Regions from separate parts of the Actinomadura sp. NPDC000929 genome, predicted to be linked through region 1. Evidence: predicted binding sites of a transcription regulator. Region 1 holds the regulator's gene; the other holds the start of a gene.
The links. Region 1 encodes HspR, which represses chaperone genes until heat shock. Its sites were predicted from a motif close to ANTTGAGTCNNNNNGACTCAANT; they were not measured.

Region 1 (6,043 bases):
GAGCCAGAAGATGGGCGCCGCGATGTACGCGCAGAACCCCGAGGGCGCCCAGGCCGGCGCCGAGGACCACGGGCCGACGGCCGGCGCCCGGGGCGGCCAGCCGCAGGACGACGAGGTCGTCGACGCCGAGATCGTCGACGAGGACAAGCCGAAGGAGGAGGGCCGATGACCGCAGCGAAGCGAGGATCTTCGGCCCTCCACCCCGGGGGTCTGGGGGGCGTCCCCCAGAAGGGTGGTGCGTCGTGACGTCCTCTCCCAACGGGGGCGAGGAGAAGGAGGGCCCGGTGATCCGCGACAAGCGGCGCATCGATCCCGAGACGGGGGAGGTCCGGGCGCAGGCGGGGGAGACCCCCGCGGCCCCGGAGGCCCCGGTGGACGGGGCCGGCGCCAAGGCCACGGGCGAGGAGGACTCCTCGCTGAAGACCCAGCTGGCGGAGCGGCTCGCCGACCTCCAGCGCCTGAAGGCGGAGTACGACAACTACCGCAAGCGCGTCGAGCGCGACCGGGTCGCCGTCCGCGAGCAGGCCCTCGGGCAGGTGCTGTCCGAGCTGCTCCCGGTGCTGGACGACATCGGCCGCGCCCGGGAGCACGAGGAGCTCACCGGCGGCTTCAAGTCCGTCGCGGAGAGCCTCGAGGCGGTCACCGGCAAGCTCGGCCTGGAGCGGTACGGGGAGAAGGGCGAGCCCTTCGACCCGGTCGTGCACGAGGCGCTGATGCACTCGCACTCGGCCGAGGTGACCGAGACGAGCGTCACCGACGTCCTGCAGCCCGGCTATCGGATCGGCGAGCGGGTCCTGCGGCCCGCCCGCGTGGCGGTGGCCGACCCCGCTCCGGACTCCGGAGCCGGGGAGTCCGGCGGCGGGCCGGACGAGGCGGACGACGAAACGAGCGAATGATCCCCATGGGGCCCGCCCGCGAGGGCGGGCCCCGCAGGGGCCCGAAGACATGTGGCATGTGGCGATAGCAGAAGGCGGGGCGCCGTGAGCACCAAGGACTACCTGGAGAAGGACTACTACAAGGTCCTCGGTGTCGCGAAGTCGGCCTCGCAGGAGGAGATCAAGAAGTCCTACCGGAAGCTGGCGCGCAAGTACCACCCGGACGCCAACAAGGGCGACGCCGAGGCCGAGGACCGCTTCAAGGAGGTCTCGGAGGCCTACGACGTCCTGTCGGACGAGAAGCGCCGCAAGGAGTACGACGCGGTGCGCTCGATGCCGGGCGGCTTCCGCGGCCAGCAGGGCGGCGGATTCGGGTTCGACCTCGGCGACCTGTTCGGCCAGACCGGCGGGACGCAGCCGGGCGGCGCCGGAGAGCGCATCGGCGACCTGTTCGGCGGCCTGTTCGGCGGCCGCGGCGGCGGTGGCACCCGCACGGCGGGGACGCGGCGCGCGCGGCGCGGCGCGGACGTCGAGACCGAGGTGACCCTGTCGTTCGGCCGCGCGATGAACGGCGTCACCGTTCCGATCAAGCTGACCAGCGAGGCGGCCTGCGACGGCTGCCGCGGGACGGGCGCCAAGGCCGGCACCGTGCCGCGGGTGTGCCCGAGCTGCGAGGGCACCGGGCACGAGACCCGCAACCTCGGCAACTTCGGCTTCCAGGAGCCGTGCAAGGAGTGCCGCGGACGGGGCCTCGTCGTGGACGACCCGTGCCCGATCTGCCACGGCAGCGGCCGCGCGACCGGCACGCGGACCATCCAGGCCCGCATCCCGGCGGGCGTCGCGGACGGGCAGAAGATCCGGCTGAAGGGCAAGGGCGCGCCCGGCGAGAACGGCGGCCCGGCCGGCGACCTGTACGTGAACATCAAGGTGCTGCCGCACCAGGTGTTCGGGCGCAGCGGCGACAACCTGACGCTGACCGTCCCGGTGACGTTCCCCGAGGCGGCGCTCGGCGGCGAGATCCGGGTGCCGACCTTCCAGGGGCAGCCCGTCACGCTGAAGCTGCCCGAGGGCACCCCGAACGGCCGCAAGTTCCGCGTGAAGGGCCGGGGCGCGCCGCGGCGCGACGGCACGAAGGGCGACCTGCTGGTCACGGTCGACGTGCACGTCCCGCAGAAGCTCGACGAGCAGGCGCGCGAGGCGCTCGACCGGCTCCGGACGGCGGGCGCCGGCGAGGACCTGCGCGCGGACCTCCTCCAGCAGGCCAGACAGGAGTGATCTTCATGGATCCCTTCGGCGACGACACTCCGGTCTACGTGATCTCCGTGGCGGCGCAGCTGTCCGGACTGCACCCGCAGACGCTGCGCACCTACGACCGGATGGGCCTGGTGTCCCCCGGCCGGACGGCGGGCCGGGGACGCCGCTACTCGATGCGGGACATCGTGATGCTCCGGGAGATCCAGCGGCTCTCCCAGGAGGAGGGCGTCAACCTGTCCGGCATCAAGCACATCCTGGAGCTGCAGCGCGACAACGTGCGGCTCCGCGAGGAGCTCGGCAAGGCGCACGCGGCGCTGGAGGACCTCGCGAACGAACTCGAATCGACCCGGGCGGTCGCGGCGCGGCTCGCGCAGCAGCGGCGGCACGGGGAGCCGGGCGGCACTCCCGGCGCCGACCTCGTGCCCATCAGGCGCACGAGCGTCGTGGTGTGGCACGAGCGCGACTCGGACTGAACAAAGGCAGTGTCGGGGGTCTGGGGGTTGCCCCGGAAGGAAGAGCACGGGGTGGGGCGATGGACTACAAGCTGACGCAGAAGAGCCAGGAGGCGCTGTCGATCGCGGTCCGCAGGGCGGCGGCCGAGGGGCACCCCGAGGTGGACCCGCAGCACCTGCTGGTGGCCCTGATCGGGCTGCCGGACGGGACGGCGGTGCCGCTGCTGGAGGCGGTCGGCGCCGACTGGCAGGTGATCCGGCGGCGGGCGGAGGAGCAGCTCGCGGCGATGCCGAAGGCGCAGGGGTCGACGGTGGCGACGCCGCGGCTGTCCGGCCAGCTCCAGCGGTCGGTCAACACGGCGGCCAACCGGGCGCAGCAGCTGGAGGACGAGTACGTCTCGACCGAGCACCTGCTGGTCGGGCTGGCGGCGGACGGCGGTCCGGCGGCGGGCCTGCTGAAGGAGTTCGGCGCGACGCCCGAGGCGCTGCTGGAGGCGTTCGAGAAGGTGCGCGGCCACGCCCGCGTCACCAGCGAGAACCCCGAGGGCACCTACCAGTCGCTGGAGAAGTACGGCGTCGACCTGACGGCGGCGGCCCGCGACGGCCGGCTCGACCCGGTCATCGGCCGCGACCCGGAGATCCGCCGGGTGATCCAGGTGCTGTCGCGCCGGACGAAGAACAACCCGGTGCTGATCGGCGAGCCCGGCGTCGGCAAGACGGCCGTGGTGGAGGGCCTGGCCCAGCGGATCATCGCGGGCGACGTCCCCGAGTCGCTGCGCGGCAAGCGGCTGGTCTCGCTGGACCTCGGCGCGATGGTCGCGGGCGCGAAGTACCGCGGCGAGTTCGAGGAGCGGCTGAAGGCCGTCCTCAACGAGATCAGGAAGAGCGAGGGGCAGGTCGTCACGTTCATCGACGAGCTGCACACCGTCGTCGGCGCGGGCGCGGCCGAGGGCGCGATGGACGCCGGCAACATGCTGAAGCCGATGCTGGCCCGCGGCGAGCTGCGGATGATCGGCGCGACGACGCTGGACGAGTACCGGGAGCGGATCGAGAAGGACGCCGCCCTGGAGCGCCGGTTCCAGCAGGTGTTCGTCGGGGAGCCGACCGTCGAGGACACGATCGCGATCCTGCGCGGGCTGAAGGGCCGGTACGAGGCGCACCACAAGGTGCAGATCAACGACTCGGCGATGGTGGCGGCGGCGACGCTGTCCGACCGCTACATCACCTCCCGGTTCCTGCCGGACAAGGCGATCGACCTGGTGGACGAGGCCGCGTCCCGGCTGCGCATGGAGATCGACTCCCGGCCGGTCGAGGTCGACGAGCTGCAGCGCGCCGTCGACCGGCTGAAGATGGAGCAGATGAACCTGGAGAAGGAGACCGACGAGGCGTCCCGGCAGCGCCTCGAACGGCTCCGCGCCGACCTCGCCGACCGGCAGGAGCAGCTGAGCGGCCTGAACGCCCGCTGGGAGCGGGAGAAGGCGGAGCTGAACCGGGTCGGCGAGATCAAGGAGCGGATCGACCAGCTGCGCGGCGAGGCCGCGCGGGCCGAGCGCGACGGCGACCTGGAGACGTCCTCGCGGCTCGTCTACGGCGAGATCCCGGCGCTGGAGAAGCAGCTGGAGGAGGCGTCGGAGGCGACCGAGACCCGCGACACGATGGTCAAGGAGGAGGTCGGCCCGGACGACGTCGCCGACGTGGTCGCGTCCTGGACGGGCATCCCGGCGGGGCGGCTGCTCGAAGGCGAGACCGCGAAGCTGCTGCGCATGGAGGACGAGCTCGGCAGGCGGCTGATCGGCCAGGAGACCGCGGTCCGCACGGTGTCGGACGCGGTGCGCCGCGCCCGCGCGGGCATCTCCGACCCCGACCGGCCGACCGGCTCGTTCCTGTTCCTCGGCCCGACGGGCGTCGGCAAGACGGAGCTGGCGAAGGCCCTCGCGGAGTTCCTGTTCGACGACGAGCGGGCGATGACCCGCATCGACATGAGCGAGTACTCCGAGAAGCACAGCGTCGCCCGCCTGGTCGGCGCGCCGCCCGGATACATCGGCTACGAGGAGGGCGGCCAGCTCACCGAGGCCGTCCGGCGCCGCCCGTACTCGGTGGTCCTGCTGGACGAGGTGGAGAAGGCGCACCCGGAGGTCTTCGACATCCTGCTGCAGGTGCTGGACGACGGCCGCCTCACCGACGGCCAGGGCCGCACGGTCGACTTCCGCAACACGATCCTGATCCTCACCTCCAACATCGGGTCGCAGTTCCTCGTCGACCCGACGCTGGAGAACGGGGCCAAGCGGGAGGCGGTGTGGAACGCCGTCCGGAACTCGTTCAAGCCGGAGTTCCTCAACCGCCTGGACGACGTGATCCTGTTCGACGCCCTGTCGACCGACGAGCTGACCCGGATCGTCGACCTCCAGGTGGACCGGCTGGCCGACCGCCTCGCCGACCGGCAGCTCACGCTGCGGGTCACGCCCGCGGCCCGCGAGTGGCTGGCGCTGACCGGCTACGACCCGCTGTACGGCGCGCGGCCGCTGCGCCGGCTGGTGCAGACGGCGATCGGCGACCAGCTCGCCCGCGAGCTGCTGTCCGGTGAGGTCCGCGACGGGGACGAGGTGGTCGTCGACCTCGACGAGGCCGCCGACCGCCTGACCGTCCAGCCGTCGAGCGGCCTGAAGATGACGAAGTGACCGCGCGAAGGCGGCCCGGGGATCCTTTTCCCCGGGCCGCCTTCGCGTTCCGTCAGACCTCGAGGTTCTCCTCGATCTCGCGGAGGCGGTGGCGGGCGAGCGCCAGGTTGCCGCGGGCGCGGTCGAGCGCCATGTAGAGGAACAGCCCCTTGCCCTTGCGGCCGGTGACCGGCCGGATGACGTGGTACTGGCTGGAGATGCTGATGAGGATGTCCTCGATCTCCTCCTTGATGCCGAGCTGGTCCATCGTGCGGAGCTTGGCGCGCACCACCTCGGTGTTTCCGGCGGCCGCGACCTGCAGGTCGAGGGCCTTGGAACTGCCGAGCTGGCCGAGGGCCATCCCGCTGTTGTAGTCGACGACGGCGACGCCGATGGCCCCGTCGATCGTCATCATGTCCTTGAGCGCGAGATCGAGGTTGGACATGGTGCTCCCTTTCCTTGTCGTGTGCGCTTCGTTGTCGTGCGCTTCGTTGCGTGGCGCCGCGCCGTCAGGGGCGGCGCGCGCCCGTGAGGTGGGCGGCGATGGCGCGGGCGGCGGGCCGCGACTCCAGATGGAGGCGGCCCACGTTGACGTCCGGGTCGGCGAGGACGGTGAGGGACGCGGTGGGTCCGGCGGCGTAGATGACCACGTAGCCGTCCACGCCGCGGATCACGACCTCGTGGAAGGCGCCGCCGTGCGCGGTCTGCGCGATCCGGTGGGCGAGGGACAGGCCCGTCGCCGTCACGGCCGCCATGCCGGCGGGCTCGACGGCCCCGGGCAGGTCGTGCGCGATGAGCAGCCCGT
Region 2 (6,043 bases), on a different contig from region 1:
CGACCTGGTGGAGGTGAACGTCCGGGGCACCCGCAACGTGGTCGGCGGCGCCGTCGCGCAGGGCCTGGCGCCGGTGGTCCACGTGTCGACGATCGCGGTGTTCGTCCCGCCGTCCGGCCCCGTCATCACCGCGGACGGCGCCCTGGCGAGCCCCCGGACCGACTACGGCCGGTCCAAGCTGGCGGCCGAGCACTACGTGCGCGGCCTCCAGGAGGACGGCGCGCCGGTCACCATCGTCTACCCCGGCGGCGTGTGCGGCCCGAACCAGCCGACGCTGGACGCGCTGATGGAGGGCCTCGCCGCCGCGCTCGGCAAGGTGTGGCCGCTTCCGGGCGGCGGCGTCTCGGTCGTCGACGTCCGCGACCTCGGCGAGGCGTTGGCACGTTCCGTCGAGGCGCGGCAGGGCCCCAGCCGCTGGGTGCTCGGCGGCCACTACCTGACCTGGCCGCAGTACGCCGACCTGTGCGACCGCCTCACCGGCGTCCGGTGCCGCCGCGTCCGCGTGCCCAGCCGCCTCATGCTCGCGCTGGGCTCCGTCCTCGACGCGGCCAAGCGCGTCCGCCGCTTCGACTACCCGCTCACCCGCGACGCCGCCGAGTTCATGGTCACGCTGGTGCCGACCGACGACCGCCCCGTCCTGGACGCCCTCGGGCTCACGCTGCGCCCCGTCGAGGAGACCGTCGCCGACGGCCTGCGCTGGCTGGCCGAGAGCGGCCATCTGAATCCGCGCCGGGCCGGACGGCTCGCCGCCAAGGAGGCCCCGATGCCGACCCTCGTCCAGCGCACCTTCGGCCCGGTCTTCCACCGGGTCTCGGGCGCCGAATGGTTCTCCCGGGTGGGGCCCAAGATCGTCCCGCCCGTCGACCGGACGCTGCACCGGCTCACCGGCGGACGGCTCATGCTCGGCCAGCTCCTCGTGCCGAGCCTCGTGCTGACGACGACCGGCGCCGTCAGCGGCCTCCAACGGCAGACGCCGCTCGCGTGCCTGCCCGACCGGGAGGGCGGCTGGTACGTCGTCGGATCCAACTTCGGCCGGGAGAAGCACCCCGCCTGGACGGGCAACCTCCTGAAGAACCCCGGCGCGCAGGTCAGCTTCCAGGGCCGCACCGTCCCGGTCACCGCCCACCTCCTGGACGACGTCGAGCGCAAGGAGATCTGGCCTCGCCTCACCGCCGTCTGGCCCGTCTACGACCGCTACGTGGAACGCACCGAGCGGCAGCTCAGGGTCTTCCGCCTGACCCCCCGCTAACGGCCGCGGAGGGTCCTGGAGAGCCGCCGGCCCAGGAGCAGGTAGGCGAGCACGACACCGATGACGTTCAGGATGACGTCGTCGACGTCGAAGGCCCGTCCCATCACGAACGTGCCCTGGACCGTCTCGATGGCCAGCGAGAGCATGCCGCTCACCAGCGCCAGCCGCAGGGGGCCGCGGAGGGTCGTCCAGACCAGGGGCAGGAGCACTCCCAGCGGCGCCAGGAGTATCACGTTGCCGCCGATCTGGAGGAGGGCCTCCTTCGTCGGGCGGTCCATATAGAACCGGAGCGACCTGCCGGGATCGGTGTTCCCGCCTGCCTGCCCGTTGTCATGGACGGGCGTCAGCGTGAGCCTGAACGCGAAATAGAAGAAGACGCCAAGAAAGCCCAACGCGATGATGACGACCAACGCGCGCAGGGCGACGACGTACCAAGGGACCCTCTCGCCCGCTGCTGCGGGCTGCCACATCTCGACCAACACGCGGCGCGGTCTGCCCCGTCCGCCGCGGTCCATGCACGGTCCCGGGTTTCGGGCGACCAGATAGTCCATTGAAGTCAGAACGCCCGTGCCGGGACGAACCCGGCACGGGCGTTCCGCGCGCCGCGATCAGACGGCGACCGGGGTGGTGGCGGGCTCCAGGGCCAGGTCCAGCACCTCGCGGACGTCGCTGACGGCGAACACCGTCATCGTGTCGAGCACCTCGGCCGGGACGTCCTCCAGGTCCGGCTCGTTGCGCTTCGGCACGATCGCGGTGGTGATGCCGAGCCTCGACGCGGCCAGCAGCTTCTGCTTCAGCCCGCCGATCGGCAGCACCCGCCCGGTCAGCGACACCTCACCGGTCATCGCCACGTCCGAGCGCACCGGGCGTCCCGACAGCAGCGACGCCAGCGCCGTCGTCATCGTGATGCCCGCGCTCGGGCCGTCCTTCGGGATCGCCCCGGCGGGCACGTGGACGTGCACGCCGCGGTCCTTCAGGTCGCCGACCGGCAGCTCCAGCTCCGCGCCGCGCGAGCGCAGGTAGCTGAGCGCGATGCGCGCCGACTCCTTCATGACGTCGCCGAGCTGGCCGGTGAGCGTCACGCCGGTGTCGCCGGTCTCCCGGTCGGCCAGCGACGCCTCGATGTAGAGCACGTCGCCGCCCGCGCCGGTGACCGCGAGGCCCGTGGCCACGCCCGGCACGCCGGTGCGGCGCTCGTTCCTGCTCAGCTCGACCTCCGGGGTGAACCGCGGCCGGCCGAGGTAGTCCTTCAGGTCGTCCGCGCCGATCCGGACGGGCAGCGCCGCCTTCCCGAGCGCGACGTTGGCCGCGACCTTGCGCAGCACCCGCGCGATCGAGCGGTCCAGGGACCGGACGCCGGCCTCCCGGGTGTACTCGGCCGCCAGCAGCCGCAGCGCGTCGTCGCCGAAGGCCACCTCGGACGCCTCCAGCCCCGCCTTGTCGAGCTGGCGCGGCAGCAGGTGGTCGCGGGCGATGGTGACCTTCTCGTGCTCGGTGTAGCCGTCCAGCTGCACCAGCTCCATCCGGTCGAGCAGCGGCCCGGGGATCGCCTCCACCACGTTCGCGGTGGCGAGGAACAGCACGTCGCTCAGGTCGAGCTCCACCTCCAGGTAGTGGTCCCGGAAGGTGTGGTTCTGCTCGGGGTCGAGGACCTCCAGCAGCGCCGCGGTCGGGTCGCCCCGGTAGTCGGCGCCGACCTTGTCGACCTCGTCCAGCAGGACGACGGGGTTCATCGTCCCCGCCTCGCGGATGGCCCGGACGATGCGCCCCGGAAGGGCGCCCACGTACGTGCGGCGGTGCCCCCGGATCTCGGCCTCGTCCCGGACGCCGCCCAGGGCGACCCGGACGAACTCGCGTCCCATGGCCCGCGCGACCGACTCGCCCAGCGACGTCTTGCCGACTCCGGGAGGGCCGGTCAGCGCCAGCACCGCGCCGCTCCTGCGTCCGCCCACGACGCCCAGGCCGCGCTCCTCGCGCCGCTTGCGCACGGCCAGGTACTCGACGATGCGCTCCTTGACGTCGTCGAGACCGGCGTGGTCGGCGTCCAGGATCTCCCGGGCGCCCGCGATGTCGTAGGCGTCCTCGGTCCGCTCGTTCCACGGGATGTCGAGGACGGTGTCCAGCCAGGTGCGGATCCAGCCGCCCTCGGGCGAGGCGTCGGACGACCGCTCCAGCTTGTCGACCTCCTTCAGCGCCGCCTCGCGCACCTTCTCGGGAAGGTTCGCGGCCTCGATCCGGGCCCGGTAGTCGTCCTCCTCGTCGGCCGGGTCGCCGTTCAGCTCGGCCAGCTCCTTGCGGATGGCCTCCTGCTGCTGGCGCAGCAGGAACTCCCGCTGCGTCTTCTCCATGCCCTCCTGGACGTCCTTGCGGATGGTCTCCGCCACGTCCAGCTCGGCGAGGTGGTCGCGCGCCCACCCGATCACCAGGGTGAGCCGCTCCACGAGGTCGACGGTCTCCAGGACCTCGATCTTCTGCTCGTCGGTGAGGTACGGCGCGTACCCGGCGTTGTCGGCCAGTGTGGAGGGGTCGTCGATCTGCTGCACGACGTCCACGACCTGCCAGGCGCCCCGCTTCTGCAGGATCGCGCTGACCAGCCCCTTGTACTCCTTCGCCAGCTCCTGCGCCCGCCCGGTCGCCGGCGGCGCCTCCACCGCCGTCCCCTCGACCCACAGCGCCGCGCCCGGCCCGGTCGTCCCGGTGCCGATCCGCACCCGCTGCACGCCGCGGACGACCGCGCCCGGCTCACCGCCGGGCAGCCGCCCCTCCTGCTCGATCACGCCGAGCGTGCCGATGCCGGCGTACTGCCCGTTCAGCCGGGGCACCAGCAGCACGCGCGGCTTGGCCGCCGACCGGATGCCCGGCCCCTTGGTCTGCGCCACCGCCCGCGCGGCCTCGACGGCGGCCCGGACCTCGCCGCTCTCCGACAGGTCCAGGGGCACCACCATGCCGGGCAGAACGACCCCGTCCTCCAGGGGCAGCACCGGCAGCGTCAGGGTCTCGCTCATGCTCAGCTCCAACTCAGTAGGACACCCAACCGCAAGATTGAGTCACTCACACTCAAGAAAACGGAGCAGCATTTTGTTTCCGCAGCAACGTTCGCTCTCAGCGATCACATCCCGAGCCGCCGCCCTGGGACTCGGCCGGCGCCTCTGGGGTGCGAGAAGCCGCAGCGGCAGCACCGACGCCATCACGCGATACGGAAGCGGCACCTTCCAGCCACAGGCCATCGCGCGAACACTCTCAGTAAAGTTCGAGCAACAGACAGCGACCGACGGTCTCCCGGCCGCGGGTCGCGCCCCCCGATGGCCAGAACGGCGGAACGGCGGGAACATCCGATGAACATGACGACCAGAATCACCGCGATCGCGGCGGCAGCCGGGCTGGTGCTCGGCGCCCACTCCAGTGCGGCGTTAGCCCTCGGAGCGCGGCCGGCGGCCGCGGCGGCGACCGGCGCGCGGGCTCAGGCGCCCGGACGGCACTGCGTGGTCCACCTGGGCGAGCGGGGGCGGACGAGCTGCCACCGCACCTTCCGCCAGGCCATCGCGGCCGCCACCGGCGGCCGGGTCGCCGACGCTCCCCTCGACCCGGCCGCCGCGGTGTCCGACCAGACGTTCAACCACCACCTCGACTCGACGGCCGACGGCAAGAAGCACGCGCGGGTCGCCGTCCAGGACGCCATCGTGGTCTCCATCGAGTACCAACACGCCGACTTCGGCGGCTCCAGCAGGGTGTTCACGGGAACCCACCCGTGCACGGCCACCACTGGTGACGTGGACTTCGTCTACTCGAACCTGGCGGCGGTCGGCTTCGACGACACGATCTCGTCGTTCATGACCTTCGGCAACTGCTTCGTGTCCCACTTCGAGAACCCGGACTTCGGCGGCATCCGCACCGTGTTCGAGCCGACCCGGTCCTACATCGGCGATCTGATGAACGACCGGTCCTCGTCCCTGCAGTGGTCCTGACCCCTCGTCGCCCCGGTCCGGGACGGCCGTCCGTTCTGGACCGGGGCGGTCTGACGCGACCGTGCCCGGACGTGGCAGGCTCGGCGCATGGAGCGAACTGCGGGCGCTGAGCGCGGCGGATGGCGAAGGCGGGTCCGCGGGCTGCCGCCGGCCGCCGTGTGGTTGCCGGTGACCCCTTCACCAGCCCGCGCCGATGCGCATGGCGCACGGTCGCGCCGGCCGTGTCCGCCTTCGGCGCTGCCCTGGGCCCGGTGAGGGTGCGCGAATACCGTTATGTCGGCCCTGCCGACATCCTCGAGCAGGCACGGCCCGGGCGGCGCGGCCAGGCGATCGGGTCGCCGGGCGACCTCGCCGTCTGGCTGGCGGGGCAGACCGCGCAGGACGCGGGGGAACCGTTCACCTACGTGGTCGACCTGGGCGGGACGCTGCGCCTGGCCCCGCAGCGCAGCGAACACGTCGCCTGCGCGGGCCGCGAACCCGTGCTGGGCGCGGGTGAGATCACGTTCGCCGCGAGCGGGGGCGCCTGGACGGTCAGCGAGATCAGCAACCAGTCGACCGGCTACTGCCCCGACCCGTCCTCCTGGACGGCCGTCGCGGCGGCCCTCGACCGGGCCGGCCTCGAACGTCCCCCCGAGTTCACCCACCCGATCGTGTTCCGACGGTGCCGGCGGTGCCGCCAGCGCAACATCGTGAAGGACGACCACTACGTCTGCGCCGTATGCGGGGGCGACCTGCCCGCCGCCTGGAACATGGACGAGCCCCACGCGCGCTGAGGCTCACGGAAAACCCGTTGCGGGCGGGGTCGGGCGCATGCCAGGGTCGGCGCGAA

Region 2: the regulator HspR is predicted to act here: its motif matches at 4,290-4,312, upstream of lon (endopeptidase La).

Annotation. Positions count from the first base shown of each region.
Region 1 covers NZ_JBEUPA010000014.1:43,568-49,610, reverse strand. Annotated here, with positions in the region: gene dnaK (molecular chaperone DnaK) at 1-169, shown strand, start outside; gene grpE (nucleotide exchange factor GrpE) at 243-896, shown strand; gene dnaJ (molecular chaperone DnaJ) at 981-2,150, shown strand; gene ABWI04_RS08080 (heat shock protein transcriptional repressor HspR) at 2,156-2,602, shown strand; gene clpB (ATP-dependent chaperone ClpB) at 2,662-5,259, shown strand; gene ABWI04_RS08070 (hypothetical protein) at 5,312-5,683, opposite strand; gene ABWI04_RS08065 (roadblock/LC7 domain-containing protein) at 5,748-6,043, opposite strand, start outside.
Region 2 covers NZ_JBEUPA010000202.1:4,181-10,223, forward strand. Annotated here, with positions in the region: gene ABWI04_RS38850 (nitroreductase family deazaflavin-dependent oxidoreductase) at 1-1,249, shown strand, start outside; gene ABWI04_RS38855 (VanZ family protein) at 1,246-1,731, opposite strand; gene lon (endopeptidase La) at 1,858-4,254, opposite strand; gene ABWI04_RS38865 (hypothetical protein) at 4,591-5,214, shown strand; gene ABWI04_RS38870 (hypothetical protein) at 5,466-5,987, shown strand.